Regions from separate parts of the Micromonospora sp. NPDC048835 genome, predicted to be linked through region 1. Evidence: riboswitches for the same ligand, from Rfam matches in the RefSeq annotation. Region 1 holds a riboswitch; the other holds the start of a gene.

The links. A riboswitch is a leader RNA that binds a small molecule or an ion and turns the genes downstream of it on or off. The one in region 1 is predicted to bind cobalamin.
Region 2: linked by a shared signal. The riboswitch ahead of AB0C15_RS01055 (prenyltransferase/squalene oxidase repeat-containing protein) and the one ahead of AB0C15_RS20190 (ribonucleoside-diphosphate reductase subunit alpha) in region 1 are both predicted to bind cobalamin.

What each region holds. Positions count from the first base shown of each region.
Region 1 covers NZ_JBEZGM010000016.1:39,578-54,707, reverse strand. The annotation lists gene AB0C15_RS20220 (ABC transporter permease) at 1-524, shown strand, start outside; gene AB0C15_RS20215 (ABC transporter substrate-binding protein) at 565-1,617, shown strand; gene AB0C15_RS20210 (ATP-binding cassette domain-containing protein) at 1,623-2,435, shown strand; gene AB0C15_RS20205 (aldo/keto reductase) at 2,432-3,451, shown strand; gene AB0C15_RS20200 (FadR/GntR family transcriptional regulator) at 3,462-4,184, opposite strand; gene AB0C15_RS20195 (enolase C-terminal domain-like protein) at 4,192-5,586, opposite strand; cobalamin riboswitch at 5,855-6,071, shown strand; gene AB0C15_RS20190 (ribonucleoside-diphosphate reductase subunit alpha) at 6,264-8,606, shown strand; gene AB0C15_RS20185 (ribonucleotide-diphosphate reductase subunit beta) at 8,645-9,640, shown strand; gene AB0C15_RS20180 (MerR family transcriptional regulator) at 9,637-10,551, opposite strand; gene eno (phosphopyruvate hydratase) at 10,670-11,935, shown strand; gene AB0C15_RS20170 (winged helix-turn-helix domain-containing protein) at 12,045-12,272, opposite strand; gene AB0C15_RS20165 (N-acetyltransferase family protein) at 12,834-13,325, shown strand; gene AB0C15_RS20160 (TraR/DksA C4-type zinc finger protein) at 13,483-13,827, opposite strand; gene AB0C15_RS20155 (ion transporter) at 14,029-14,976, opposite strand; gene AB0C15_RS20150 (alpha/beta fold hydrolase) at 14,993-15,130, opposite strand, start outside.
Region 2 covers NZ_JBEZGM010000001.1:251,777-266,906, reverse strand. The annotation lists gene AB0C15_RS01060 (LPXTG cell wall anchor domain-containing protein) at 1-430, opposite strand, end outside; gene AB0C15_RS01055 (prenyltransferase/squalene oxidase repeat-containing protein) at 481-3,210, opposite strand; cobalamin riboswitch at 3,304-3,435, opposite strand; cobalamin riboswitch at 3,488-3,610, shown strand; gene AB0C15_RS01050 (hypothetical protein) at 3,713-5,146, shown strand; gene AB0C15_RS01045 (hypothetical protein) at 5,261-5,530, opposite strand; gene AB0C15_RS01040 (superoxide dismutase) at 5,606-6,325, opposite strand; gene AB0C15_RS01035 (hypothetical protein) at 6,381-6,761, shown strand; gene AB0C15_RS01030 (hypothetical protein) at 6,843-7,748, opposite strand; gene AB0C15_RS01025 (hypothetical protein) at 7,745-8,857, opposite strand; gene AB0C15_RS01020 (DUF4188 domain-containing protein) at 8,854-9,300, opposite strand; gene AB0C15_RS01015 (phenylacetate--CoA ligase family protein) at 9,297-10,838, opposite strand; gene AB0C15_RS01010 (MMPL family transporter) at 11,218-13,341, opposite strand; gene AB0C15_RS01005 (family 16 glycoside hydrolase) at 13,596-15,130, opposite strand, start outside.

The DNA of each region.
Region 1 (15,130 bases):
ACGGCCTGCCCCGATCCTTCCAACTGCTCGGCAACGGGCAGATCCTCGGCATTCCGTTCGCCGTGGTGATCACCGTCCTGGTCGCCGTCGGGGTCGCCTTCCTGCTCTCCCAGACCCGCTTCGGTCAGTACACCTACGCGATGGGCTCCAACCTGGAGGCGGCCCGCCGCTCCGGCATCCGGGTGGGGCGGCACCTGACCGGGGTGTACGTGCTGGCCGGCGTGCTGGTCGGGCTGGGCGGAATGATCGCCGCCTCCCGGGTCAACTCCGGTCAGCCCAACTACGGGATCTCGCTGGAACTCGACGTCATCGCCGCCGCGGTCATCGGCGGAGCCAGCCTGTTCGGCGGGCAGGGCCGCATCGTCGGGACCATCATCGGCGCGTTCCTCATCGCCCTGGTCCGCAACGGCGCCGTTCTGCTCGACATCAGCATCCACTACCAGCAGGTGATCGTCGGCGTGATCATCTGGGCCGCCGTCTACTTCGACCAGTACCGCCGCCGGCGGCTGGAATCACGGGGTTGACATGCCATTCCGAGAGTCCGAACGAGGAAGGACACACACCATGGCACACACCACCACCAGCCGGCGGACGCGAGGACGACTCCTGCGCGCGCAGGCGATCCTGGCCGCCGCCGCGGCGACCGCTCTGCTCAGCGCCTGCGGCGGAGTCGAGGTCCGCGACGGGGGCGACGGCGCGACAAAGGACACCAGCGGCCCGTTGAAGCTCGCCGTCGTCCCCAAGGCGGTCGGAGCCGACTACTGGAACACCGTCAAGGCGGGCGCCGAGTGCGCCGCGCAGCGCGCGGGGGACGTCACCGTCCAGTGGGACGGCGTGACCGCCGAGACCGACGTCGAGGGCCAGGTCAACCTGATCCAGAACTTCGTGACCAAGAAGGTCGACGGCATCGTCTACGCGGCGACCGACTCCAGCGCGCTGGCGCCGGCGACCGACAAGGCGCTCGCCGCGAACATTCCGGTAGCCATGATCGACTCTGGCACCAGCCCGCAGCCGGCGGAGGTGCCTCTCTTCGCCACCGACAACCGGGCGTCGGCGACGGAGGCGGCGAAGCTGCTCGCCACCGAACTCGGCCCCGGCAACCACGAGGTGGCGCTCGTCGAGTTCCAGCCCGGATCGCAGACCAACACCGAGCGGGTCGACGGCTTCAAGGCCGGCCTCGCCCAGTACCCCAACCTGAAGCTGGTCGGCCAACAGCCGAGCAAGAGCGACGTCAACGAGGCCCGCCGGGTCACCGAGAACATCCTCACCGCCAACCCCAACCTCAAGGGCGTCTTCGCGGCCAACGAGCCGAGCGTGCTCGGTGCCGCGCAGGCCATCCAGGCCGCCGGCAAGTCCGGCAAGGTGGTCATCATCGGCTGGGACGCCGCCCCGGACGAGATCGCCGGGGTGCGCAACGGACAGATCTCGGCGCTCGTCGTGCAGAACCCGTTCAAGATGGGCTACTTCGGCGTCGACAAGATGGTCAAGCACCTTCGGGACAAGGCGCCGTTGGCGTCGGCCGACACCGGCGTCACGTTCGTCACCAAGAAGAACATCGACTCGGCGGAGATCAAGGCGGTGCTCGAGCCCAGCTGCGCCAACCCGCCGGTGCAGTGATGGGCGTGAACCCCACGGCCACCGCGACCAGCGACGAGCAACCCACCGACGCGGAGCCGCCGGTGCTCGAAGCCCGCGGCATCGTCAAGCGGTTCGGGCACGTCGAGGCGTTGCGCGGAGCCGACTTCACGGTCCGCCGCGGTGAGGTCGTCGCACTGATCGGTGACAACGGCGCCGGCAAGAGCACCCTGATCAAGACCCTGTCCGGTGTGCACCCGCCGGACGAGGGCGAGATCCGGGTCGGTGGCCGTCCGGTCCAGTTCTCCACCCCGGTCGATGCCCGTCGGGCCGGGGTGGAGACGGTCTACCAGGACCTCGCCGTCGCCGACGACCTCAGCGTGGCCGCCAACCTGTATCTCGGCCGGGAGATCCTGCGCTCCGGGCCACTCGGTCGGCTCGGGCTGTTGGACAAACGCGCCATGCGGCAGGGTGCCGCCGCCGCCCTCGACGAACTGGGCGTACGCATTCCCCGGGTCACCACCCCCATCGCGATGCTGTCCGGCGGGCAGCGGCAGTGCGTGGCGGTGGCCCGGGCCATCATCTGGGCGACGAACGTGGTCATCCTCGACGAGCCCACCGCGGCGCTTGGCGTGGTCCAGACCGGGCGGGTGCTCGACGTCGTCCGGCGGGCCCGCGACGCGGGCATGTCGGTGGTGCTGGTGAGCCACAACATGCCGCAGGTCCTCGAGATCGCCGACCGGGTCGAGGTGCTGCGCCTCGGTCGGCGCGCGGCCCAACTCCGCGCCGACGAGGCCACCACCGACGATCTGGTCGCCGCGATGACCGGCAGCACCAGCGCGGGTCGGGACGAGCGGTGACGGCGGCCGTCCAGGGAGGCGCCCACGGCTCCGCGCAGCCGGCGAGCCGCGGCGGCGCAGGCCCGCCGCTGCGGCTGAGCCCACTGGGCTTCGGCGCCTCCCAGGGCGGCAATCTCTACCGGGCGACCTCCGACGAGCAGTTCGCCGCCGCCGTCGACACCGCCTGGGCCGGCGGCATCCGATACTTCGACACCGCACCGCACTACGGCCTGGGCCTGTCCGAACGGCGGCTGGGAGCGGCCCTACGCTCTCGCCCACGCGACGAGTACGTGGTGTCGACGAAGGTCGGCCGGCTGCTCGTGCCGTCGCCGGAGATGGCACACCTGCGGGACCCGGAGGGGTTCGACGTTCCCGCCGACCACCGCCGGGTCTGGGACTTCAGCCGCGACGGCGTACGCCGGTCGTTGGAGGCGAGCCTTCGGCGTACCGGCCTGGACCGGATCGACGTGGTGTACCTGCATGACCCGGACCAGTACTGGGAACAGGCCGCCAGCGAGGCGATCCCGGCATTGGTGGAGTTGCGGGAGCAGGGCGTGATCGGCGCCGTCGGTGCGGGGATGAACCAGTCCGCCATGCTGGCCCGCTTCGTGGCGGAGACCGACGTGGACGTGGTGATGTGCGCCGGCCGGTACACCCTGCTGGAGCAGGGCGCGTTGACCGACCTGCTGCCCCTCGCGCAGGCCCGTCGCGTCGGTGTGGTGGTCGCCGGGGTCTACAACTCCGGGCTGCTGGCCCGGGACATGCCGTCGACCGACGCCGTCTACGACTACCGGCAGGCGCCGGCCGAGGTGATCGACCAGGCTCGTCGGATCGCACGGGTGTGTCAGACGTACGGCGTCACGCTGCCCCAGGCCGCGTTGGCGTTCGTCCGCCGGCACCCGGCCGTCGTCTCGACGGTCGTCGGCATGCGCGACGGCGCCCAGGTGACCGAGACCCTGCGCCGGTCCGACGTCGACGTCCCGGACCAGCTCTGGGTGGCGTTGTACGACGAGGGGCTGCTCGAGGTGCAGCCCTGAGGATCGGCGGTCAGGGGCGAGCCGCCTCGACAGCCGTGTCACCGTCGTCGGGTAACCCCTGCAACGACTCCTCCACCCCGATCAGGTGGTTGGCCATCCGGGTGCGGGCCCGCTCCGGGTCGCGTGCCACGAGGGCCTTCAGGATCGCCACGTGTTCGTCATGGGTGCGCAGGTCCGCGCCCTCCTCGTGCAGGCTCCGCCAGAGCCGCCCGCGGATCGTGCGCCCGGCGAAGGCTTCGATCAGGCCGACCAGCACCGGATTCTCGGCGTGCACCGCGATGATCCGGTGAAAGGCGATGTCGATTTCCATGATCCGCTCATGGTCCGGCGGTGACTGGCCGATCAACCGGGCCGCCTCGTCGAGCAGGTCACCCGCCTGGGCCAGGGCTTCGTCGGTGATCCTGGTCGCCGCCAGGCAGGCGGCCTCGCACTCCAGCAACCGCCGGACGGTGTGGATGTGCCGGGGGTCGCCCTGACCCTGGAAGTCCACCACGAAACCCATCGGGGCCAGCAGTTGTGGCGCGTCGAGGTTGGTGACGTAGGTGCCGTCGCCCTGACGGATGTTGACGATGCCGAGGATCGACAGGGCCGACATCCCCTCGCGCAGCGAGCCCCGTGAGACGCCGAGCGACTCGGCGAGGTCCTTCTCGATGGGCAGCCGGTCTCCGGGTCGGAACTGCCCTTCGAGGATCATCCGCTTGATGCCGTTGACCACTTCGTCAGTGCGAGACATGACTCCCCTAGCGGCCGGCGAGGGTGGCCTCTCCACCCGCGATCACGTACGGCTCCGGAGATGACACGGTAGTCGGCTCGGTCGCCGCCCAGTAGTGGCCGTCGGGAAACCGGTAGAGCGCGACCGACTCCTGGCGCATCCGGGTGGAGTAGCCCGGCTCGCTGGGCAGGACGTATCCGCTGCCCGAGCCGGTGTCGCGGATGATGCAGGGGTCGGTGAAGTGCTCGTGCAGGTGGTCGACGAACTCGGTGACCCGGTTGGTGAGGTCCCCCGAGATCGCGACGTAGTCGAGCACCGACACGTGTTGGACCATCTCGCACAGCCCGACGCCACCCGCGTGTGGGCAGACCGGCACGTCGAACTTCGCGGCGAGCAGCAACACGGCGACGATCTCGTTGATGCTCGCCAGCCGGCCGGTGTCCAGTTGGCAGAAGTCGATGGCCTCGGCCTGGAACAGTTGCTTGAACATCACCCGGTTGTGGCAGTGCTCGCCGGTGGCGACACCGATCGGAGCGACGGCTCGGCGGACGGCGGCGTGGCCGAGGATGTCGTCGGGGCTGGTCGGCTCCTCGATCCACAGTGGCTTGAACTCGGCGAGGGCGGTGACCCACTCGATGGCCTGGCCGACGTCCCACACCTGGTTGGCGTCGATCATCAGGTTGCGATCCGGCCCGAGGATCTCCCGTGCGATCGCGCACCGGCGGATGTCGTCGTCGAGGTTGGCACCCACCTTGAGCTTGACGTAGCCGTAGCCGGTGTCCACCGCCTCCTGGCACAGCCGGCGTAGCTTGTCGTCACCGTAGCCGAGCCAACCCGCCGAGGTGGTGTAGGCGGGGTAGCCGGTCCGGTCCAGCTCGGCGAGGCGGGCGGCCTTCGTGCCCTCCTTGGCCCGCAGGATGGCCAGTGCCTCGTCCCGGGTCAGCGCGTCGGACAGGTAGCGCAGGTCCGCGATGTCGACGAGTTGCTCGGGGGACATGTCGACGAGCAGTCGCCACAGCGGCTTGTCGGCGACCCGGGCGACCAGGTCCCACGACGCGTTCAACACGGCGGCGAGGGACAGGTGGACGACACCCTTCTCCGGGCCGAGCCAGCGCAGTTGCGAGTCGGAGGTGAGCAGGCGGTAGACCGCGCCCATGTCGGCGGCCATCGTCGCCACGTCCATGCCCACGAGAAGTTGGGCCTGGTGGACGGCTGCCGCCGCGACGATGTCGTTGCCTCGACCGATGGTGAAGGTGAGGCCGTGCCCCGCGAGTGGCGCGCCCACGCCGTCGACGCCGTCGGTGTGCAGGACGACGTAGGCCGCCGAGTAGTCGCCGTCCTTGTTCATGGCGTCTGACCCGTCAGCGGTCAGGGAGGTGGGGAAGCGGACGTCTTCGACGGTGACGGCGGTGATCTGCGGCATGCGCTCCTCGCCCGGCTAGGCTAAAGATCAGATGATCACTGGGAGTATACGGAGGGCCGGTCCAGAACGTCAACGTTGTCGATCACTCCAGGGGCGCAGACATATGATGTTTGTCGACTGTCGACACCCGAAGACGCCGCCTCGTCGCCGCTTCCCGGCGTCGGTCGGCCGCAGTGTGCGTCCCGGGGTTGGTGACGGTGGTCACCGCAACGCTCCCGACACGCCCGAGACCGACATGTGGGGTGTGACAACGGCTGCGTCCCTATATATGGTGTCGAGCGCAGCTGGTTCGGCCGCTCATCCGGTGCGGTCGAGGCAACAGGGAACCCGGTGGAAATCCGGGACTGTCCCGCAGCGGTGAGTGGGAACGACAGCCGTCATCAGCACTGGGCCACGTTCGGCCTGGGAAGCGACGGCCAGTAGGAGACCGGCGAGCCCGGTCGTGCCCGCGAGTCCGAAGACCTGCCAGCGCGCCGCGTACCCGCACCCGGGTGGGCGGCGGTCCGAGGCCGCGTGGGACGGCCGACGCCACCTGACCCACGCCCGCAGCGGCGTGGCGTCCGTCGGTGTCTGTCTCCTCGCGTCCGGGCCACCAGGTCTCGAACTCCGAGGAGCGAGTGGTGACAGTCACCGAGGTAGTCCCGGCCAGCGGCGACGCGACCCTGCGGCGAACGCCGATGCAGGTCCGCAAGCGCGACGGCGGCACCGAACCCGTGGACGTGAACAAGATCGTCCGAGCGGTCGAGCGGTGGGCCGACGACCTGACCGACGTCGACCCGATGCGGGTGGCCACCCGAACCATCAGCGGCCTCTACGACGGCGCGACCACCGCGGAACTGGACCGGCTGTCCATCCAGACGGCGGCCGAGATGATCGGTGAGGAACCGCAGTACTCGCGCCTCGCGGCGCGGCTGCTCGCCGGGTACGTCGACAAGGAGGTGCGTCGACAGGGCATCACCTCGTTCAGCGCGGCGATCCGCGCCGGGCACACCGAGGGTCTGATCGGCGACGACACCGCCGCGTTCGTCGCCGCGCACGCCACGACCCTGGACCACGCCGTCGACCCGGACGCTGACCGCCGGTTCGAGTACTTCGGCCTGCGCACGGTGTACGACCGCTACCTGCTGCGCCACCCCACCAGCCGACTGGTGCTGGAGACCCCGCAGTACTGGCTGCTGCGGGTGGCCTGTGGCCTGTCCCGGACGGCGGACGAGGCGGTCGGCTTCTACCGGCTGATGTCCAGCCTGGCCTACCTGCCCAGCTCACCGACGTTGTTCAACTCCGGCACCCGACACACCCAGATGTCCTCCTGCTATCTGGTCGACTCCCCGCTCGACGAGTTGGACTCGATCTACGCCCGGTACGCCCAGGTCGCCAACCTGTCCAAGTTCGCCGGTGGCATCGGCATCGCGTACTCCCGGGTCCGCTCCCGGGGAGCGCTGATCCGGGGCACGAACGGGCAGTCCAACGGGATCGTGCCGTGGCTGCGCACGCTCGACGCGAGCGTCGCCGCCGTCAACCAGGGCGGCCGGCGCAAGGGCGCGGCCTGCGTCTACCTCGAGCCGTGGCACCCGGACATCGAGGAGTTCCTGCACCTGCGCGACAACACCGGCGAGGACGCCCGGCGCACCCACAACCTCAACCTGGCCAACTGGATCCCGGACGAGTTCATGCGCCGGGTCGAGGCCGACGAGATGTGGTCGCTGTTCGACCCGAGCGAGGTGCCCGAGCTGCCCGACCTGTGGGGGGAGCGGTTCGACGCCGCGTACCGGGAGGCCGAGGCGCAGGGCCGCTACGTGCGGCAGGTCCCGGCGCGGGAGCTGTACGGGAAGATGATGCGGACCCTCGCCCAGACCGGCAACGGGTGGATGACCTTCAAGGACGCGTCGAACCGGCTGTGCAACCAGACCGCCGAGCCGGGCAACGTGGTACACCTGTCGAATCTCTGCACCGAGATCGTCGAGGTGTCGAACGACGCCGAGACCGCCGTGTGCAACCTCGGCTCGGTGAACCTCGCCGCCCATCTCGCCGACGGCGGCATCGACTGGGAGCGGCTGCGCGCCACGGTCCGCACCGCGGTGACCTTCCTGGACCGGGTCATCGACATCAACTACTACCCGACCGCGCAGGCGGCGGCGAGCAACCCCCGCTGGCGGCCCGTCGGGCTCGGGCTGATGGGGTTGCAGGACGTCTTCTTCGCCCTGCGGCTGCCCTTCGACTCGCCGGCCGCCCGGGAACTGTCCACCCGGATCAGCGAGGAGCTGTACCTGACCGCGCTGGAGACCTCCGCCGACCTGGCGCGCGAGTTCGGCGCGCACCCGGCGTACCCGCAGACCCGGGCCGCGCGGGGCCAGCTCCAGCCCGACCTGTGGGGTGTCCAGGGTACGCAGACGGCACGCTGGGCGGCCCTGCGGGAAGAGGTCGCGGCGCACGGCCTGCGTAACTCGCTGCTGGTGGCGGTCGCGCCGACGGCGACCATCGCCTCGATCGCCGGGTGCTACGAGTGCATCGAGCCGCAGGTGTCGAACCTGTTCAAGCGCGAGACGCTGTCCGGGGAGTTCCTCCAGGTCAACACCGCGTTGGTACGCGAGCTGAAGGCCCGGGGGCTGTGGACCGACCGGATCCGGTCGGCGATCAAGCGGGCCGAGGGGTCGGTGCAGGACATCGCCGAACTGCCGGCCGGCGTACGGGAGCTGTTCCGCACCGCGTGGGAGCTGCCGCAGCGGGCGCTGATCGACCTGGCCGCCGCCCGTGCCCCGTTCATCGACCAGTCCCAGTCGCTGAACCTGTTCCTGGCCGCACCGACGATCGGCAAGCTCTCCTCGATGTACCTGTACGCCTGGAAGGCCGGGCTGAAGACCACCTACTACCTGCGCTCACGCCCCGCCACCCGGATCCAGCAGGCCACCGTCAGCGCCGTGGCACCCGCCGCGCCAGTTGCCCTCGCGTCCGTCGCCCTCGACGCGGAGGCGCTCGCCTGCTCGCTGGAGAACCCCGAGTCGTGCGAGGCGTGCCAGTGACCCCCGCCGCCAATACCACCGACACGAGGACCACGCACATGCTGCTCGACCCCGGGATGGACCTCACCCTCCGCCCGATGCGCTACCCGCACTTCTTCGACAGGTTCCGCGACGCGATCCGCAACACCTGGACCGTCGAGGAGGTCGACCTGCACGCCGACCTCACCGACCTGGACAAGCTGTCGCCGGCCGAACGGCACCTGGTCAGCCGCCTGGTGGCGTTCTTCGCCACCGGCGACACCATCGTCGCCAACAACCTGGTGCTCAACCTCTATCAGCACGTCAACAGCCCCGAGGGTCGCCTCTACCTGTCCCGGCAGCTGTTCGAGGAGGCCGTGCACGTCCAGTTCTATCTCAACCTGCTCGACACGTACGTGCCCGACGAGACCGAGCGTTTCGCGGCGTTCGCGGCGATCGAGAACATCCCGTCGATCCGTCGCAAGGCCGAGTTCTGCTTCCGCTGGATCGACTCGCTCGGTGAACTCCGGGAACTGAGGTCCCGCGAGGACCGGCGGACGTTCCTGCTCAACCTGATCTGCTTCGCCGCCTGCATCGAGGGTCTGTTCTTCTACGGTGCGTTCGCGTACGTCTACTTCCTGCGCTCCCGCGGCCTGCTGCACGGCCTCGCCTCCGGCACCAACTGGGTGTTCCGCGACGAGTCCATGCACATGGCGTTCGCGTTCGACGTCGTCGACACCGTCCGCTCCGAGGAGCCGGACCTGTTCGACGACGACCTCGCCGACCAGGTGCGCCAGATGCTCACCGAGGCCGTCGAGTGCGAGGTGCAGTTCGCCGAGGACCTGTTGGGCCACGGTGTGCCCGGCCTGACGCTTACCGACATGCGGGAGTACCTCCAGCACGTCGCCGACCGCCGCCTCGCCCAGCTCGGCATCGCCCCGCACTACGGGTCGAGCAACCCGTTCGCCTTCATGGAGTTGCAGGACGTGCAGGAGCTGTCCAACTTCTTCGAGCGGCGGGTGTCGGCGTACCAGGTGGGGGTGAGCGGCACCGTGGCCTTCGACGACGACTTCTAGGCGGCGGCCGATCCGGGGGCCTGGCGTCGTTTGGTGAGCCACCGCATCACCTCGAGGGGATGCGACGCCGGGTCCGGGATCGGGTGAAAGACGTGTTCGACCGCGCCGTCGGTGACGATCAGGGTCAACCGCTCGTAGAGCGTCATGTCGCCGGCGGTGCGCGTCGGCAGCCCCAACGCCTCGGCCAGGCTCAACCTCGGGTCGGGGATCAGCGGGTAGGGCAGCCGCAGCCGGTGCGCGAGTTCCCGCTGGTACCCGGTCGACTGCGCGGACAGCCCGTACACCCGGGCGGCGCCGGCCGCGCGAAGCTCCGCGTGGTGGTCACGGAACCAGGCGGCCTGCTCGGTGCTGCCCCGGGCGCCGTGTACCTCCAGCAGCCCGTTGGGCAGGTCGACGCCGGGCCGCCCGGTCAGGGGGTAGACGAAGATGACGCTGCGGCCGGCGCCGAGCGCGCCGAGATCGACCGGACGGCCGTCGGTGCCGTAGAACGACAGCGGCGGCAGTGTGACGCCGACAAGCGCGCCCGGGTCACCGCCCTGCGCCGCACCGCCGGGCACGACCTGGGTCGCGGCGGCGTCGAGGCGCGCGTCGAGCGCGTCGCGCTGGGCGCTCAACCTGCCGATCCGTTCCTGGAGGTGGGTGATGGTGCTGCGGTACGTGGCCAGCGCCGCCGCGCACACGTCGGTGTCGTCGGCACCACCGGCGATCGACTCCACGAACGGCCGGGTCTCCTCGACGGTGAGGCCGAGCGCCATCAGCTCGCGGATCTGGGCCACCAGCCGCACCGCTATCGGGTCGTACTCGCGGTAGCCGTTGCTCAACCGTCGGGGCACGACCAGCCCGGCCGACTCGTAGTACCGCAGCGCCCGGACTGTGGTCCCGGTCCGCCGTGCCAACTCACCCACCCGCATCCCGCGACCCTAAACCCGCACCCCGGGGTACGGGTCAACGTGTCGATCGTCGCGGTGCCAGGGCCGCCGTTTCCTGCCAGTCTGGCTGCGAAAAGGCGGCATGAGCAGGGAGTGTGTGATGACGGCAGTCAGTCGGGTGCGGGCGCGGCAGATCCTCGACAGCAGGGGTAACCCGACGGTGGAGGCCGACGTGGTCCTCGCCGACGGGTCGACCGGCCGGGCGGCCGTGCCGTCCGGGGCGTCGACGGGGGCGAACGAGGCGGTCGAGCTGCGTGACGGCGACCGGACGCGTTTTCACGGCAAGGGGGTCAGCGGGGCCGTCGCCGCGGTCAACGGCGAGATCGCCGACGCGGTGCTCGGGCTCGACGCGGAGGACCAGGCCCTGATCGACGAGACGATGATCGACCTCGACGGGTCGAAGGACAAGGGCCGGCTGGGCGCCAACGCGATCCTGGCGGTGTCCCTCGCGACTGCGAAGGCGGCGGCGTCGGCCCACCGGCAACCGCTCTACCGCTACGTCGGTGGCGTCGGCGCCCGCCTGCTGCCGGTGCCGATGATGAACATCATCAACGGCGGGGCGCACGCCGACAACCCGCTCGACTTCCAGGAGTTCATGATCGCGCCGGTCGGAGCGCAGACCTTCGCCGAGGCGGTCCGCATGGGCGCGGAGGTCTTCCACACCCTGAAGGGGTCCCTCGCCGCGGCCGGGCACAACACGAACGTCGGCGACGAGGGCGGCTTCGCGCCCACCTTCACGGATGCCGACGAGGCGCTGCGGTTCGTGCTGCGCGCGATCGAGGACACCGGCTACGAGCCCGGCGCCGACGTGCTGATCTGCCTCGACCCGGCCAGCTCGGAGTTCTTCCAAGACGGCGTCTACGACTACGTCGGCGAGGGACGCCGGCGCACCGTCGCGGAGCACATCGACTACCTGCTCGACCTGGTCTCCCGGTACCCGATCAGCTCGATCGAGGACCCGATGGCCGAGGACGACATCGTCGGCTGGAAGCGGCTGACGGCGGCTGCGGGGGAGCGCGTGCAGTTGGTCGGCGACGACGTCTTCTGCACCGACGTCGACCGGCTGCGCGACGGGATCGACGGGGGGTACGCCAACGCGATCCTGGTCAAGGTCAACCAGATCGGCACCCTCACCGAGACGCTGACGACCGTGGACGCCGCCCACAAGGCCGGGTACCGGGTGGTGATGTCGCACCGGTCCGGCGAGACCGAGGACACCACGATCGCCGACCTGGCGGTGGCCGTCGGATGCGGGCAGATCAAGACCGGCTCGCTGTCGCGCTCCGACCGCACGGCCAAGTACAACCAGCTCATCCGCATAGAAGAGGAACTAGGCGACCGCGCGCTCTACGCTGGTCGTCACTGAGGCCCGTCACCCCTGCCGCGCCGATCTTGCAGTTTCGGTCGTCAAAATGCGTGAGATGCCCTCTACGTCAGGACAGAAACTGCAAGATCGCGGCGAGGGTGGCTCGCTGTCAGCTTTCGGCTTCTGCGACGTAGACACCTTTGCCTGGGTGGCCCTCGACCAACTCGCGATCCTTGAGGATCGTCATGACCCGGTTGATGGTGGAGATGTGTACGCCGTACTGCTCGGCCAGCTCACGGGTGGATGGCAGCTTCTCGCCCGGAGCGAGCTCACCAGACTTGATCTTTCCCGCGATCTCGTTGGCGATGCGCCGGTAGTCCACTCGCTCGATTGACATGGGTCGAACTCCGTAGGTTTCCTGGTTTCGGCAGTCCAATCTGATCACGAGTAGACCTGTTCCAACAAGTTCCAGGAGATGACTTGACCTACTCCTACAAGTAGGAATAAGTTCCTGCTTGGCCGGTTTCCCTGGTTTCGGCAAACTCCCGGGTCCTCGGCCGCACACCCACCTGGGGAGCACGACACATGGTCTCTGCCCCCAGGTGGGGCCCAACGTGGTGATCGCGGGAGGGTGGCGCCGTGCCGATTGATAAACCTGTGAGTCGGGCAGACGAGTTGTTCGCCGCGATGAGGACTCTTGATGCGCACTGGACTCGGGCACTCGACCGGACATGGCGTTCAGGCGGCTGCCTCGAATGCGCGAATCAGGGCACATGCCGTCAGCTCGATTGGTCGTTGGGTGTCGTCGCGGACGCCGCGTCGATCATGTTGCAGAAGTGAAGACGGCGGTTCCCCGAGAAGGGACTCCTCTAGGTTGACACTCACCTGATCTGTGCAGCCGTCTGATCCGACGGGTGTCAGGACGTTCGCCTGGTCTCTTGCGGAAGGGAACCCGCTGATGGTCGACATTGCCGTGCGGCCCATGACCGACGCCGACGCCGACCGGGTCCTGGCGATCTACCAGGCCGGCCTGGACACCGGTGACGCCAGTTTCGAGATCACCGCGCCGAGTTGGGCGGCGTTCGACGCCGGGCGCCTGAGCGCTCACCGCTTCGTGGCGGTTGACAGCGACGGCACCATCCTTGGCTGGGTCGCCGTCTCGCCGACCTCGACCCGCGCGGTCTACGCCGGAGTGGTGGAGCACTCCGTGTACGTCGACCCGGCCGCCCAGGGCCGTGGCGTCGCCCGACTGCTGCTGGACGCGCTGATCACCTCCACCGAGGCCGCCGGCATCTGGACGATCCAGTCCGGGGTCTTCCCGGAGAACACCGCCAGCCTGGCGCTGCACCAGCGGGCCGGGTTCCGGGTCATCGGCGTACGCGAGCGGGTTGGTTGCCACCACGGACGCTGGCGTGACGTGGTCCTGCTGGAACGGCGCAGCCCCGCCTGAGCGCCGGTGAGGTCGTGCCCGGCATGGGCGCGACAACGCCGCCGGATGCCGGGTAGCGGCGGCGGTTCGGCCGGGTCGGGGGCGCGCACCACGAGCCCTCGGCCGTCCTCCCGAGCAGTCGGACGCGACGGTCGGGCGGAGGGGTCAGCCCGTGCCGTCACCGGCGGCTGGCGCAGGTCACACACGTGCGCGCCGCCGGACGGGCGGCGAGGCGCTCGGCGGGGATCGGGCGGCCACAGCCCTCGCACACGCCATAGCTGCCGTCGTCCACCCGTCGCAGAGCGACGTCCAACTCGGCCAGCCGTCGGCGGGTGGCGTCCAGGACGGCGGTGAGCTGCGCGCGTTCGAAGGCGATGGTGCTGCCCTCGGGGTCGTGCTCGTCGTCGGCGTTCGACGACCGGGACGCCTCGAAGAGGCTTCGCAGGTCGCTCTCCAGGGCGACGGCTTGCGCCTCGGTCTGCGCGCGCAGCCGCAGCAGTTCCTCGCGGGGGTGGCTGGTCATGGCAGGTCCACGGTACCGCTATCGGAAGTTACGGGTGTGCAGGGCGGACCACGTCGTCGACAACGGTGCCGAGGGTGGCCGTAGGGTCGGTGGTGGTCTGGGCATTGTCGACACTGGCCGTCATGCCGGTACCCCCTCAGAAGGGCCGATGGGACCGCCACCGACACTATCCGAACGCGAAGACGCAGCGCGAGCGTCGGATCACCGTCTGGTACGGGCGCTGTCCCGGTGAGGGCGGCCGTGCCCGTCCTCCCGGTCGATGCGCAACTCCCGTTCCAACTCGGTGATGACCGCCCGCAGGTCGTCAAGCCGTTGGGTGAGCGCGATGCGGTCCACCTCGTCCGGTACGCCGTCGCCGTCCTCGTCGTACCCGGGAGCCAGTCGCTCGGTCATCTCCAACCGGCGGGCCTCCTCCATCGAGTTCACGATGACCGCGATGAGGATGTTGAGCAGCAGGTTGACGGTGATGACCACGTAGCTGACGTAGTAGAGCAGCGTCCACGGCGAGATCGCCATGCCCTGCTCGATGAGGTCCGGCAGGGTCTCCAGCGACAACAGCACGAACAACGTCAACAGCGATCGTCCGATGTCGCCGTACTCCTCCGGGTACCTGTCGCCGAAGATCAGCCAACCGGCCATGCCGTACACGTAGAGCGTCACCACGGCCAGGGCGAGGAACCCGGTGACGCCCGGCAGGCTGCGCCACAGCGCGGAGACGATGGTCCGCAGACCCGGCGAGAACCGCACCAGGCGGACCATGCGGGCGACCCGCACGACCCGCAGCAACGCCGAGTCACCGTGCAGGCCGGGTACGAAGATCGCCGCGATCACCACGAAGTCGAAGACGTTCCAGCCGTGCCGGAAGAAGTCCTGCGGGCGCCTCCCGTACGCCGCCAGCCGGATGGCGATCTCGACGACGAACACGGCCCGGAAGAACAGCTCCAGCCCGTGCAGCGCGGTGTCGGCGGGGCTCAGGTCGTCGTACGTCTCCAGGCCGAGGACGATGCCGTTGGCGAGGATGACCACGACGATGGCGATCTCGAAGGGGCGGGACCGGGCGAGGCGGGCGCACTGGCTGGCCCAACCCGACCGGTGCCGCGACGGCGGTTCCGGCCCACCTCGCTGGGTGGGCGCGGCGGCGTCACTCACCAGTCGACCGACTCGATCATGCGGCGGTGTGGATGGTGTGTGGGCATGCCCACCAGCCTAGCCAAGATCCATGACGGTGGGCGATCGTGTGACCCCTCAGGAGTGAGCCGCCCGGTGCGGCATCACCGGCGCCGCAGGCCAACAGTACCTCGGC
Region 2 (15,130 bases), on a different contig from region 1:
TGCCGCCGATGTCGGTCGCTCCGAAGATCCACAGGTCGACGCTGCCGGGCTTGGGTTTGTAGCTCATCGCGCCGAGTTGGCTGTAGACCCAGGTGTTCTGCCCCGGGTCGGCGTGCCAGTACGACCAGTAGGCGCTGGCTGGTGGGGTGAGAGCGCACCTCTCGTCGGCGGAAGTGGGGTACTGGGTGCCGCCCTGGTGGCCGGCGTAGCCGATCCGGCAGATGAACGCCGGCCCGTCGTGCTGCGTCCCGGTGGTACGCCAACCACCCTGGTTGAGTAGTTGGTAACCGGTGGTCGGGGTGGTGCCGCAGGAGCGCAGGAGTGGCCCGCCCCACTTGCTGAAGTCGACGGCGAGGACTACCCCGGACGATGTGGTGCACTGCCCGATCGGCAGCGGCGCGGCCACCGCGGTCACGGGTGTCCCCGCCACCATGGCGACGATCGATAGGGCCGCGGCCGACCGCAGCCACCTGCGGGCCCTCACGAGACACCACCGTCGCCGGTCACCGCGCGCCGTCGTGCGGAGATCCGCAGCAGGATGCCGGCGACGACGAGCACGAGCGCCAGGAGGGCGATGGTCAGGATGGACGCGCCGGTGCGGGGCAGGTGGCCCGACGGCTGCCCTCCGGCGGCCGGCGACGACGGGACCACGCTTGTCGACGGGCTCGCTGACGACGACGGGCTCGCTGACGACGACGGCGTCGCAGACGGGGTCGGGGTTGGCAACGGGGTCGGATCCGTGCCCGGCAGCCCGTGCACGTCGCGGGTCAGCGTGGCGAACGAGGTGCCGGTGGCACCGCCCACGACCTGTGTGGACGCGCGCACGTCAGAGCCGGCCTGCCCGTCGGCGGCGACGCTGAAACCGCCGTCGTCGTTCTGCTGACTGGCGAGGAAGGCCAGGGCCTTGTTGATTTGACCCGCGTAGGTGGTGCCGCGCAGGGTGAGGCCCTGGATCGCGAGCGCTGTGGAGTTGGTGGAGTCACCGGCCGCGCCCGGGAACCCGCCGTGCCCCTTCTGGGTCGAGGCGATCCAGGCCAGCGCCTTGTCGACCGCGCCGGCCGCCGACGGGTCCTCGGTTGCCAGGGCGAGGGCCATCGCGGCCATCGCCGTGCTGTCGACGTCCCTGTCGGCATCCGCCGCCGGGATGAGGCTGGGGAAGGACCCGTCGGCGCGTTGCAGTCCCTTGAGGAACTCGACCGGCTTGGTGGCGGCCTCGCCCTGGCCGGCGCGGTGCTGCGCGATGATGCCGAGCGACTGCCCGAACACCGAGGTGGCGTACCGGTAGTTGCCGGCCCCGGCGCAGCCGGTGAGCGCGTCGGTCTTGGTGCAGGTCACGTCGCTCAGGGCGGCGATCAGGTCGTGTCCACCGAAGGAGCGGGGGTCGTAGCCGGTGACCTGGGCCAGTAGGGCCATCTTGCCGATCGCGCCGCCGACGGCGTAGTCGGTGCCGACGCCCAGCCACATGTCGACGGTGAAGCCGTTGTCGCCGACCGCGCCGCCGCCGCGCAGGAACTCCACGATCGCCCGCAGCTTGGCGTCGTCCCCGCCGGTGGCGGCCAGGGCGTAGGCACCGTCGATGCTCAACCCGAAGTCGGGGAAGCCGGGGAACGACTCGTAGTACCTGCCGTCGATCAGGTTCGTCGGCGCGACGAGGTAGGACACCCCCTTGACCAGATCGGGTCGCGGTCCGGCCGGTGGCGGCGTCTCACCCAGGTCGGCGAGGTTCTTGCCGGCCAGCGCGAGCGCCGCAGCGGCGGTGGCGGGCAGGTCAGCGTCCGGGTTGCTCGGGTCGGGGCTGAGCCCACCGCCGGGGACGATCCGGCTGACCAGCAGGCCGGTGGCTGCCGCCGCCCGGTCGCCGTCGCCCAGCACGACGAGGGCCTGCGCGGCGTGCCCGGTCGAGTAGGTGTCGGTCAGTCCCGCCCCGGTGTACGGCTGGTAACCGCCGTCGGGCTCCTGCGCCGTGGCCAGGAACGCCTTGGCCGAACTGAGCGCCGCGTCGTGCGCGCCGAGCGTGTGCAGCGCCAGGACGGCGAGGGTGGTGGCTGCGAGGTCGGGGTCGCAGGCTTCGGTGGGGCTGCGCCAGACACCGGCGAAGGCTCCGATCGTGCACTGCTGCTCGGTCAGGCGGGTGACGGTGGAGGCCGGCGGGGTGACGCCGGCGCGCTTGAGCGCGAGCAGGGCGGTCGCGTGGGTCAGCGGATCGCTCGATCCGGCGAAGTCACCGGCGGCGGCGCAGCCGGCGTCGGCGTCGGTCGCGGTGCAGACCCGGTCGGTGAGCGTGGCGATCAGGTCCCGGTCGCCGAACGCGCGCGGATCGCCGCTGGTGCTGGTCAGCAGGAGCGCGAGGCTGGCGACGTTGGCGATTCGGGGTGGGGCGGTGCCACCGTTCGGGAAGATGGCGCCATCGACGTGCGCCCGCAGATAGTCGACGATCTTGGTGAGCGTCTGGTCCTGCCCACCGGTGCCGGCCAGGGCGGTGGCGACGGCGATGGTCCGGTAGTAGTCGACGAAACCGTTGTCGACGTGGTCGCCGTCGGCGAGCTGCCCCACCAGGTAACTCGCCACCGCCTTGACCTGCGCTTCCGTCGGTCGCGTCGGCACGGGCGTCGAGGTCGGGGTCGCCGTCGGAGTCGGGGTGGCGGTCGGAGTCGGGCCGCTCGCGCGCACTGACGCGGGGGTGAAGCTCGGTGCCCCGGTGGTGCCGCCGATGTCGGTGCCGCCGAAGACCCACGCCTCGACCTCACCCGGGCCCGGCCGCTGCGCCATCGCGCCGAGTGGACTGTAGGTCCAGTGGTCCTGCCCGGCCGGTGCGATCCAGTAGGACCAGTAGGCCGACGCCGGTGGCGTCAACTGGCACGCCTCGTCGGCCGGTGTCGGGTGTTCGGCACCGGACGCGAAGTCGGGCGATCCGATCCGGCAGATGAAGCCAGGGCCGTCGTGGGCGGTGCCGGTGGTGGTGAAGCCCGCCTCGTGCAGCAGGTCCAGGCCGGTGGTCGGGGTGGCGTCGCAGCCACGTAACACCGGTCCGCCCCAGGCGGCGAAGTCGACGGCGACGATCGCGCCCTGGGTCGGGGTGCAGGACTCCAGCGGATCGGCGAGCGCGGCGCGGGTCGGCACCACCAGCGCCACCGCGCCGAGCACCGCTGCGGCGACGGCCGCCAACCATGCCGCAGGAACGCGCGACGTTCGACTGACCAGGGGGGACATGGCGACTCTCTCGGGGGCTAGCGGCGCAGGCGCGGACGCGGACCCCGAGGACAAGCCCCGGAAATCTGGCTCCGCGCCGTGTACCTCGACGGCGCTGCGGTGCTCTATCCAGCCAGGTAATCCGACTCGTCCCGAGAATGGGACCTACGGCTGCGGGCCAGCGCCGGACTTTGACCGGCTTCCCCTGACTGCTGGATCGCGGCCATCGGACCACACCCGCGACCACCTCGTCAACGCAAGACCGTGTCATGTACCTAACAGCGCGCGGTAGGGGCTTCCTCCCATAACGTGACCGCGTCATCGCGTGGGGGAACCCGGTGGGAATCCGGGGCTGACGCGCAACGGTGAGGACGGTCCGCCGTCCCGAGCCCGACTACCCACGTGGTGACGCAGCACCTGCGGTATCCGTCCCACGCGTCCTGCGGCCGGCCCGCCCCGCTCCCGCCGGCCCCTCCCGGGCTCCGGGTCGAGGCAGTCGTGCCCGTACCCCCAAGGAGACCCGATGTCCTCACGCCTCTCCTCCGGCAGCCACCGGAGACGAATCGCGACAGCTCCCGCCACCGCGCTGATCGCCACCGTCGTCGCTGTCGCGACCGGTGCAGCGCCCGCCGCCGCGACCTCGACCGCGGCGCAGATCGCCACCGCCAAGACCAACGGTGTCGCCTACCTGCGCACACTGCAGGCCGCCGACGGCAGCTACGCCAGCGGCGGACTGTCGAACGAGTGGGCGTTCAGCGCGTTCGCACCCGCCGGCGTCGCGGCGGTGGACGTCTACCCCTCTGGCGACACGACCAAGAACGCCCGCACCGTCTACCGCAACCAGCTCTCGGCCGCGTCCTGGCCGAGCAGCACGCCGGTGGTCACCGACTACGAGCGTGGGGTGCTGAACGCCTACGCCGCCGGCATCGACCCCGCCCGGGTCTCCTCCACCCGTAACCTGATCGCCGACACCATCGCCTACTGGCAGACCGGCTCGGCCGGTTACTACGGCCCGCCGGCCAACTTCAACGGCACCGTCTTCGGCACTCTCGCCCTGGCCGGTGCGAAGACCCAGTCCGGCGCCGCCCGCGTACCGCAGGCCCTGCTCAACCTGTCGATCACCCGGATCCGCAACAACCAGCACAACGACGGCGGCTGGACCTTCACCCAGGCCGAGGGCAACCCCACCCAACTCGCCGCCGCCAGCGACATCGACATGACCGGCGCGGCCATGGCCGCGCTCTGCGCCGCCGGGGTCCCGAACACCGACACCGACGTCGTTCAGGCGAAGAACTTCCTCAAGAGCAAGCTGGTCAACGCATCCGGCGCGTTCAGCTCGATGTTCGGCGTCAACACCGACTCCACCGCCTGGGCGGTCTCCGGCCTGAACGCCTGCGGCATCCCGAGCCAGGGCACCGACTTCACCACCACCGCCGGCAAGACCCCGATCGACTTCCTGCGCGCGCAGCAGCTGAGCGGCGGCGGGTTCAAGTACCTGCCCACAAACACCACCCCGTCGGCGTACGCCTCCATCGACGCGGTACGCGCGCTCGCCGGCGCCGGCTACACCGCCGCTCCCCCGACCCCGGTCACCTCCGGCGCGCCCACCTGGGTCGCGGCAAGCGGATTCACCACGGGCGCCGCCACCCGACTCGCCGTGATCGTCGACAACGGCAGCGGCAGCATCAAGCCGTGCGCGGTCACGCTGACGCCGACCGCCGCCACCACCACCCTCGGCGCGGTGCTGGACGCCGCCGTCGGCTCGGCCACCCCGAGCGGCTGCGTCACCTCTCTTCTTCCCACCAGTGGCACCGGCACCATCACCTCGATCAACGGCCTGGCCAACAGCGGCTCCTCGACCTGGAAGGTGTCCCGCGACGGCGGCACCCCGGCCACCGCGACCCGCGGCACGACAGTGACCGTCGGCGACACGATCTACCTGCGCTACGGCGCCTGACCGCCGGGTAGCGCGATGGTCAGCGGCGGCCGGGCCGCCGCTGACCATCCGTCCGGCTGATCCGCCCGCCGCCGCTCAGCCAAGGGTGACGAGGTGGAAGACCGGACGGGTTGATCAGCTATCCAAGTCGTCACTGGGGTGAGGACAGCGATGGCATGCGTCTGCGCCCGGTAGCCCGGGACGTACGGGCGCGGCGAGCAGTCCCTCCAGGCGGGCCACTCGACGTCGGGTGTCCTTCAACTGCTGGCGAAGCTGGTGCGCCTGGGCCTCACTGGCACCGAGTTGCCGACGGGCGGCGTCGAGCCGCTCGAAGTCGGCCACTGTCAGCGCGATCATCGACTGCCCGTCCATCGTCACGACACGGTGTTCGATCTTCCGGCGCATCGGGCCCCTTCGGGTGGGCGGTGGGCGTTGCGGCTGCCCGCTGGGTTCCGCTCGTGGGCGGAACCCAGCGGACCATCATGCCGGCGGGGACTGGGCGGTCTCGGCCAGGAGCAGGGACAGTTCCCGGACCAGGTCGTCCATGGACTGACCGCTCTGCGCCTTGACCAGGCCCAGCGCGAGATCGGCCAGCAGGTAGAAGCCGAGGGTACGGGCCTGCCCGGAGCTGAACGCCGACATCAACTCCTCGGCGCCGGCGGGGTCACCGCGGTGTTTCGCGGCGATGACCCCGGCGGCGCGCTGGACGATCTCGGCCGCCTCGGGGGTGTACCCGCTCACTGCCCTACGTTGCCGTGGTGGTCGTAGACCTGCTCCACGATCAGCCGCCGGCTCAGTGGTTCCCAGGCCAGAACCCCCCCAGCCCGAGCCCTGCACACCCTTCGTCGCCGCCGACAACTGACCGGCGAACCCGTCGAACGAGCCGAAGTGCTCGTCGATCGCCGCCGCCAACTCGCCGTCGGGACGGTCGCCGCCGTCCGGGGACAGGTTGTTCCAGAAGATCGAGTGCAGCACGTGCCCGGACAGGTTGAACGCACAGGTCTTCTCCAACCCGACCAGCGTCGCGTAGTCGCCCTTGTCACGGGCCTCGGCGAGCCGGTCGAGCCCGTCGTTGGCGCCCTTGACGTACGCGGCGTGGTGCTTGTCGTGGTGCAGCTCCAAGATCTCGCCGGACATGGCGGGTTCGAGTGCGCCGTAGTCGTAGGGCAGCCACACCGCACCGACTCCCGCCGACGGCATCCCCCGCCGCTACGTGTTGGCCGCAGTGATCTGCTGCGGCGTGTGCGGCCGAATCATGGACTCCCACTGGATACACAGCCGACCCGGCTACCGCTGCCGCCACGGACACACGAGCACCCGCACCAGGACCTCCGCCCAACCGACGATCCTCTACATCCGGGAAGACCACCTGCTCGACCGCATCCGACACGACCGCTGGCTACACCGTCGCCATCCCGAACTGCGCAGCCCCGACCCGGAAAAACTCGCCAACTACCTAGGCACCAACAACATGATCATCGTGTGTGACCACCACGCGTGGACCATCGAAGCCGAAACCGCGATCTACCCGCTCACCCCGGCGGGGAACTTCCTCGCCATGACAGCAAAAATCCCCGCCCAACGGGACCGGGATCGCTCGAAACACGAAGAAGAATCACGCTTCGTGTGGAAATAACGTGTCCGAAACCCAATGCCCCACGGCCGTTGACGCTCAGCGCAACCCTGAAGCTCGCGCGAGGCTAGCGATCGTAGTGATCTATCGCTCGCCCCGGCGGGCCGAACGGACCGGGGCGATGCAGGGTCGGCCGACGCGAAACACGGCGAGCGGTTGGCCGGCGACCCGGTCGGCGAGCCGACCGGCGGTCACGGGGCAGTCGATGAGCTGGCTGAGCGGATGGACCGCCAGGTCGTGCCGGGCAAGAGCCAGCCACGTACGCAGCAGACGTCGGCCTGAGGTGATCTGGTCGTCGCCGTCGGCGGCGAGGAGGACCAGGACGCTGCCGTCGTAGCGCAACAGGCCGCGGCCGCTGGCGGCCAGCAGCGCCGGCAGGCCCAGTCGGCGGGTGACCGGGTACGCGCGCAGCGCGGCGGACAGGACACGCGCCTCGGTCCGGGACAGGCTGAGCGCCCGGTCCGTGAGTCCGTCGAGGTGATATCGCGGATGGCGTGGACTGAGACGCAGCCAGTCCCGCAACTCGACGGCGACGGCAGGTGTGCGGAACATCCACCGGTCGGCGACGGCCAGGTCCGATACGAGGTCTCGGGTGGGGACGTGCGCGATACCCGGCTCGAGATCGGCGAGGACGGCGTCGTCGACGTACCCGGGTGCGTATGGACCACGGGCGACCCGGCGGGCCTCGATGTCGGCGATCGTGAACGGAGTCGCGTACCTGTGTGCCGCGGGGACCAGTCGTGGACCGGGTGCCACGGTGACGCTGAGGCCGAGTTCGGCGGAGACGATGAGGCATGTCTCGACGAACGCGCCGATACCGAGGGTCAGGTCACGCCCGGTCGGGTCGGAGTCGGGCAGGCGGCACGCGGGATCAACGTCGATGGTGATCTCATCGGTGTGGTATTCCGGTCGCCACGGCTGCGTGTTGTGTGCGCTTGGTGCCCGCCGGCAGATCGCCTCGGTAGCCCGCAACTGCTCGACCCAACTCACACCGTTGTTCCTCGCTCGTAGAAGGTGTACCCGTGCAGTGGCCGCCCACCCGCGCGCCGGTACTGAGCGGCCGAAGCGACGTTCGTCCGCTCGACGAAGGTGCTGCGCAGCGTCCGGTAGCCGTTGCGGGCGAGGTTGCGATGCAACTCCCGGGACAGCAGCGTCAGGTACCCGTTGCCCTGCTCATCGGGAACGGTGCCCTTGATGATGAGGACCGCGTCCCGCCGGTACCGGCCGCGGGTGGCGAGAAGCCGGAGTTGATTGACTACGCCAAGCCGACCGCCGACGCTCATCAGGTAGTCGGAGATGTCCGGCACGGTGACGACGAACGCGACGGGTCGGCCGGCCTTCTCCAGCCAGAGCAGCAGCGCCTCGTCGAGTAGGAACGCCAAGCCGTCGGTCTGCTCCGCCAGTTGCTCGGCGGAGATGTCGGTGTAGTAGTCCAACTGCGCGAAGCTCGCGTTGAGCATCCGGCGCAGGATCGGCAGTTGGCTGCGCAGGTGCCACCGGGAGCCGTGCCGGATGACGAGCCGTTCGGCGGCCATCCGAGCATCGTCGAAGGTGAAACCGTGGTCGGTTCCGGCCGGAGCACCGGCAGCGGGCCGAGCAGCCGGGGCCGTACCGTCGAGGTCGACCAGCCAGGTGTCGGCCTCGAAGCGACGGTGGAAGCCGTGCCGCTCGTACATTTTGGGGTAGTAGGGGGGGTTCCACGCCGAGTCCACGAAGCCACGGTCGGCGAAGCCGGAGGTGATCACCCCGCCCGTCTGGTTGGGCAGCAGGGCCACCGGCCCGAACAGGTGTCGACCGTCGGCGCGGGTCGCAACCGCGTCCATGATGGCGGTGAAGACATCGTCGTCGTCGACGAACTCGGTGTGCCCGAACAACTGTCGTGGGCCGATCTTGTCGTCGAGGGGTGCGCTGCGGTGCATGCTGGTGCGTCCCACGACCTCGCCGCGTCGGTCGCGGACCACGAACAGCTCGGCGGCGTCCCGGTGGGCCGCGATGACCGAGGACACCAGGGGTACGTACCGGTCGGTCGGGTGGAGCCGGAGCGGAAAGTCGACGAATGCGCGCAGGTCGGCCCGCGACTGCACGGGGTCCACTCTCATGCCCGGTGCACCGGCGGCCCGGACGTCTCACGCGAGAGCGGCGTGAACGTAGTTATGTGCGCCATGCCGTCCCCCTCGGCGCGCCAGATGCCGTTGCTGTAGCCCTCGGGCTCGGCGTTGTAGAGGCGGATGTAGCCGCCTGTCGCGTTCTTCGTGCCGTGATCGGTCACCCAGCACATGAGATCCCGGTGATGGCGGCTGCGGGCGAACGTCAGGAGCGCGTCACGGTCGCTGAAGAAGGCGATGGTGCCGAGCGTGAACGGGAACTGGTAGTAGACGGTGTGCCAGCGGTATCCGTCCATCCGTCTCATCTGCCGGACCATTCGGATCCAGGTCCGGGTGAGCGTAATGATCGAGCGCGGCCCCCGGTAACGGGTGGCGCCGACGAACATGGCTGTCGCCTGGCCCACCGCGGGAGCGGCGGAGAAGTCGGTGGTCCTCATGCCGGCGCACCCTTCACCAGGTAGACGTTCTTGATTCTGGACGCCGCGTCGGCGAACGGGCCGGTGCCGTACTCGTGGATCTCCACCCGCAGGTCCGCCGCGGACGGGTCCTCGGCGAGGGACTCGGCGAAGTCCCGGCTGACCTCGGCGAGGTGGCGCAACACCCCCGCGCGGCAGGTGTCGGTGAGGGTTCGCCGCTGCACGGGGTCGAGCGCCAGGCCCTCGCGGAGTTGCAGGTTGACCACCGGCCGGCTCTCCAGGTCGGCCTGCTCGGTCACCGCCAGGCAGAAGCTCTGCAGCAGGTGCGCCTGGGGATTGCCCGCGTAGAGGCCGTATTCGACGTCCTGCGGATAGATGTTGGCGCCCATATAGGAGATCGTGCTGTCCTTGCGGCCGTACAGGAACAGCAGTGGTAGGCGCATCCGGTCGACCTGCCAGGCACGGTCCGCGGCGGCCCGCGCCGCGGGGTCGGCGATCGCGGCCAGGACATCCGGGTACGAGATCAGCCGGCCCTCGTCGCCGATGTTGTAGCGGACTCGGGGATTGAGCACCGCCGTGGAGTTGATCGTGCAGAGCACCTCGTGGTCCGCTGTGGTCTCCAGGTAGGTCTCCAGCGGGTTGTACTGGAAGACCATCGGCAGCCGGTGCTCGTCGGCGCCGAGCAGCGCGGTCCGCAGCGCGGCGTCGGTACGCAGCTGTCGGCGGACCCAGACGCTGAAGTCACTCTCCCCGGCCATGCCGATGGTGAGGTCGCTGGCCCCGTAGCCGGAGCGCACCTTGACGAAGCGCTCCTCAAGGTAGTCGCGCAGCGCCTCGGTCATCCCCTCACCGCCGACCAGTCCGCTGATGCGGTATTCGGCCCAGGGGAAGTCATCGGCGTCGAGCTGGTCGCGCAGGTGCTTGAGGAACGGTGGGTAGGCGGTGACGATGTAGTCGAAGCCGGGGCCGAAGTACAACAGGGTGTCGACGATCTTCCGCAGGTCGGGTCCGGTGTTCTTGACCATCGCGATCGTCGACATGGCGATGCCGGTGTTGGTCCCGGTGGCCCAGGCGCCCATCGAGTACGCGTTGATGACGAAGCGCCGCTCGGACGGGAACACCATTGTCGCGTACCCGGCCAGGTTCTTGTGCACCGAGCGCAGCTCGCGGCGGCTGCGGATCCAGTTGAACGGCTGGCCGGACGAGCCCGACGACTCGTCGACCACGCTGCCGGCGATCTCGATCTGCCCGTGCCGACAGCGCTGCGCCTCCGGGTACGCCTGCACGTACGACCGCTTGTCGGTGGGCGGGTAGGACGACAGATCGAACCAGCGGAACCGCCAGTGGTGGCGGCGGAGAAAGACGCCGTACGCGGGCACGTCGATCGCGGCGAACTGGCAGGTCATCCAGGCGTGTAGCCGGGCGAAGCGGCCCATGTATGGACGGTACTGACGTGCCGTGAGCCGCCACACCGCCGGATGGATCCGGTAGAGGGTGTAGAGCCAGGTCAGGGCGAAGCTCGCGGCCCGCAGGGTCCACCGACGCAGGAATGTCACCACGCGGCAACACTAGGGGTCGGTCGAGCCGGCCACCTGATGACGAATACTCAGCCCTCCTGAGTATTCGAACCCCCGCGGGTTGCGCGCTGATGTCCGGTCACGCGGATACCGGCTCCAGTCCTGGATTGCCCGGCACCGTGCGGGGCGAAGCCCATGTCCTCGCCACAGGTGCAGCCGGTTGCCGCGGCAACGCCGCCATCACGCCGAAGATTGCCCGCCGCGGCAGCGCCCACGGCTGCGGGCCGGGCAAGCTGCGCAGGGTCGTCGAATGGACCTTTCCCGCTGCTACGAACACCCGGCCGACATCCGCGAAGGCGTGGTCAGCGTCGCCTGCTCGTTGATCTGCCTACGCCAGCTACTCACTCGCTGAACTGACGTCTTACAAAGCGGGCGTCGCACGGCGGCCGGGACGCCACCAGTTCGCCGCGCCGAGGAGGGACATGACAGAGGGCAGCAGCAGTCCACGGACCACGGTGACGTCCAGCAGCACGGCCACAGTCATGCCGACACCGATCTCCTTGACCGCTATCAGCTCGCCGAGGGCGAAGCCGAGGAAGACGATACCCAGCGCCACGGCCGCGGTGGTGACGACCGGACCGGTCGCGGTGATGCCGGCGAGTACTGCCCGGTCGTTGTCGATCCGGCCGTTGGCGGTACGGCGGTCCCACTCCTCCTTGATCCGGGCGAGCAGGAACACCTCGTAGTCCATCGACAGCCCGAAGATGAACACGAAGAGCAGCAGCGGTGTGGTGATGTCCAGAGCCCCCCAGGGTTCGAACCCGAGCAGGGCCGAACCCCATCCCCACTGAAACACGGCGACCAGGACGCCGAGGGTCGCCAGCAGCGTCAGGATGTTCATGCAGATGGCCTTGACCGGTACGACGACCGAGCCGGTCAAGGCGACCAGCAGCAGCCCGGTCGCGACGACGATGACGGCCACCGCGATCGGCAGCCGCGCGGCCGTCGACTCCCGCGCGTCGATGAGCTCGGCAGCGGGCCCCCCAACGAGGAGCGGCACCGGCATGTCGAGGGCCCGCAGGTCACGGACCAGGCGTTGGGCCGGTTCGCCGCTCGCCGGGCCGGCCGGGCGCAAGTCCACCACGGTGACGTCGGCCGGCAGGTCCGAGCGCAGGTCGAGCTCCTTCTCGCCGGTGAGGTCGCGCAACTGTTGCAGCAACGCCGGCACCGGCGGCTCGGTGGCACCGGCCTCGATGAGCACGGTGACCGGCTGCGCGGCCCAGGTGGCGAAGTCCCGTTCGACGGCCTCGTACGCCAACCGCTCCTCGCTGGCGGCCGGCAGCGACCGTGCGTCGGAGTTGGCGAGCGTGATCTGGAGCAACGGAGACGCCAGCAGAAGCAGGCCGGCGGTCACGGTCAACGCCACCGCGGCGGGACGGCGCTGCGAGAACGCCGCCAGCCGCGCCAGCAGGCCCGGCCGACCCGGCGCCGGGCGACGGGAGCTGCCCGCCGAGGACCGTGTCCGGGCGCCTCGCGGCGGCGGGATACGCCGGTGTGCCAGGGCGATCAGCGCGGGGACCAGGGTCAGCCCGATCACCGTGGCCATGCCGACGACCAGCGCTCCACCCAGCGCCATCGCCGCCAGCAGCGGCTCGGCGAAGACGAAAAGACCAGCCAGTGCCGCACCGACGGTGAGACCGGACACGAGAACGGCACGTCCGGCCGTCGCGGTGGTCGCGGCGAGCAGCTCCGCCACCGATGCCTTAGGGGCCGCCTCGCGTTCCTCCCGGAACCGGGCAAGGATCAGCAGGCTGTAGTCGACGGCGAGGCCGAGACCGAGCAGGGTGACGACGTTGACCGCGTACTCGCTGACCGGCATCGCCTCGGCGAGCCCGCTCAGCGCCAGCAGCGTTGCGGCAACCGCGGCGAGGGCGGCCGCCAGCGGCAGACTGCCTACGATCAGCCCGCCGAGCACGACGGTGAGAACGCCGCAGAGCACCACCAGCGCGATCGACTCGCCGATGGCGGCGTCCTTGACGGCCTGCTCGCCGAAGGTCCGCTCGGCAAGCAGCTCCCCGCCGACCAGCACCCTGGGGGCGTCGATGCGGCGCAGTGCGGCGGCCACCTGGTCAGCCACCGCGAGCGCCTCGTCGTCGCTGAGTTGCGGGCGCAGCTCGACGACGACGAGCGAGCTTTGATCATCGGCGGCCACCTGCGACGACCCTGCGGTGTAGGCATCGGTGACGGACGCAACTCCCGGGATCGCGCGGATGTCGAACATCACCCGCGTGGCGCTGTCCACCAGTGCCATGGCGTTGAAGTCGCGGCCCGCGATGACCGCCACGATCCGCTCCCCCTGCGGGTCGAGCCGGTCGATGCGCGACTGCGCGACCATGGACTCCGCGTCGGGTCGCAGACTGTCCACCGACTGGGTCCGGTCGTAAACCGCACCTCCGAGCATCGCACCGGCCAGCGTGATCACGCTCCAGCCAGCGAGCACCCACATTCGGTGTTTGGCGGTCCACCGGCCGAGCAGTGCAAGCACCGCAGCCTCCTCGGGCCGCAGCCGACCTAGCCGCTGCCGTAGGCAATACAACATCAACTGCCCTCGTCCCGCAATGGTTCGCAGGTCCTGCTGGTGAGCTGCTGCGACGATCGCCACCGCGACGCGTTTGTGCGAGCGTTTCTTCCCACCTCATCACCGCCGCCGACCCGTACTCCGACAACGTGGCCCGGTCCGGCGGACACGCAGGACTCTGGTGCCGCCGCACGGAACCGGCGGCGACACCAGAGTGTGCGTCAACTCAGCGGTTCGATCCAGATGTTGCGGAAGCGGGGATTCGCGCCGGGGTCGCCATGGTCTTGCAAGGCTATGGAGCCAGGCGACGGCCCTTCGGGCTGGCCGTTTCCGGTGGGTCCGCTGATGGCGACGTTGTTGTGGACAACAACGCCGTTCCACACCACCGTGACCCTGGCGTCTTCGAGTTTCGCGCCTGTCGCGCTGAACCGCGCCGCGCGGAACGTGATGTCGAACGTCTGCCATGTGTTGGGCGCGGTGGCCATGTTCCGGTCGGGAGCACGCCTGAGGTAGATGGCTCCGGCCTCGTTGTTGGCCAGTGTCGTGTCACCGTAGGAGTCCAGCACCTGAATCTCGTAGCGTTCCTGGAGGTAGAACCCGCTGTTGCCGCGGGCCTGTCCGGTGACCTCGGGCGGGTAGTCGGGTTGCAGCCACTCGCCGTGCAGCTTGAAGTCGCCGAATTTCACTTTGGTACGGATGTTTCCGCCAAGCGATTCCATAGATCCGCCGGCCACCGGCCAGGTCGCAGGGCCGCCGTTTGTGTTCTCCCATGCCGCCAGGCCGGTACCGTCGAACAGGGGGATGCGAGATACCGGAGCGACGACGACGTGGTCGAGGTTGGCGCCGTTGGCGCCCGTCGTGGTCGCACGGATCTTGCTCTGCCCGGCCGGTAGCGTTGTGCTCAGCGATACGGTTCGCCAGGTGTTCCACGCACCCGTCGGCGGGAACGAAAGCGCTGGGCTGACAGTCGTGCCGTTGGCCGCGATGGCCAGAGGCCGGTCGACGGATCCGCCGTTGGCGTAACGGAATTCCAGCGAATAGGTTCCCGCGCTCGGCGCGTCGACTGTCCATTCGGTGTGTGCGCCGGTGTTGGCGGTCGCCGCGAAGTCGGCGTAACCGGTTCCGCTGTAACCGGAATGTTCGGACCCTGCGGTTGCGCCGCTGAGCGCCGCATACTCGGCTTCGTAGGGGCCACCGGGCAGAGAGTTGAGCGTGTACCAGGCCTCCGTGCTCCACAGGGACTGCCCCGAAGCCGAGCTGAACGGCCGTGGCGAGTGCACGTACACCACCCGCCCGGACTTCAAGCCGTTGATCCGCAACGTGACTTTCTTGCCGTCGGCCGAAGGGATGGCCGAAGTGACGCTCAGCGTTTCCAAGTCGACCTTGGGGCCGCCATAACTGGAGGTCGGGGTGTAACGCCATTGCCGGACGGCGTACCGCGACGCCAGCGAGCTCAGCGTTGCGGCCGACAACGGCTGGGTGTATTCGAGTTCGAAGCCACCGGCGACCGCCCGCATCGCCAGGATGTCGAAGGCGTTGCTACTGCTGGGGGTGAGTTTTTGCAGACCGAAGGTGAGCTTGCCCTGCTGACGCCAGTTGCTGCTGGCCTGTCCACCGCCGATGCCGCCCGCGTAGATCGCACCGTCGGGGCCGAGGGTGATCCGGCTGATGCCGGCCTCGAGTCCCTGGGTGAAGCGGAAGACCGCGCCCTGATACTCGCCGTTGACCTTCTCCAGATACCCGCGTTGGATCCCGC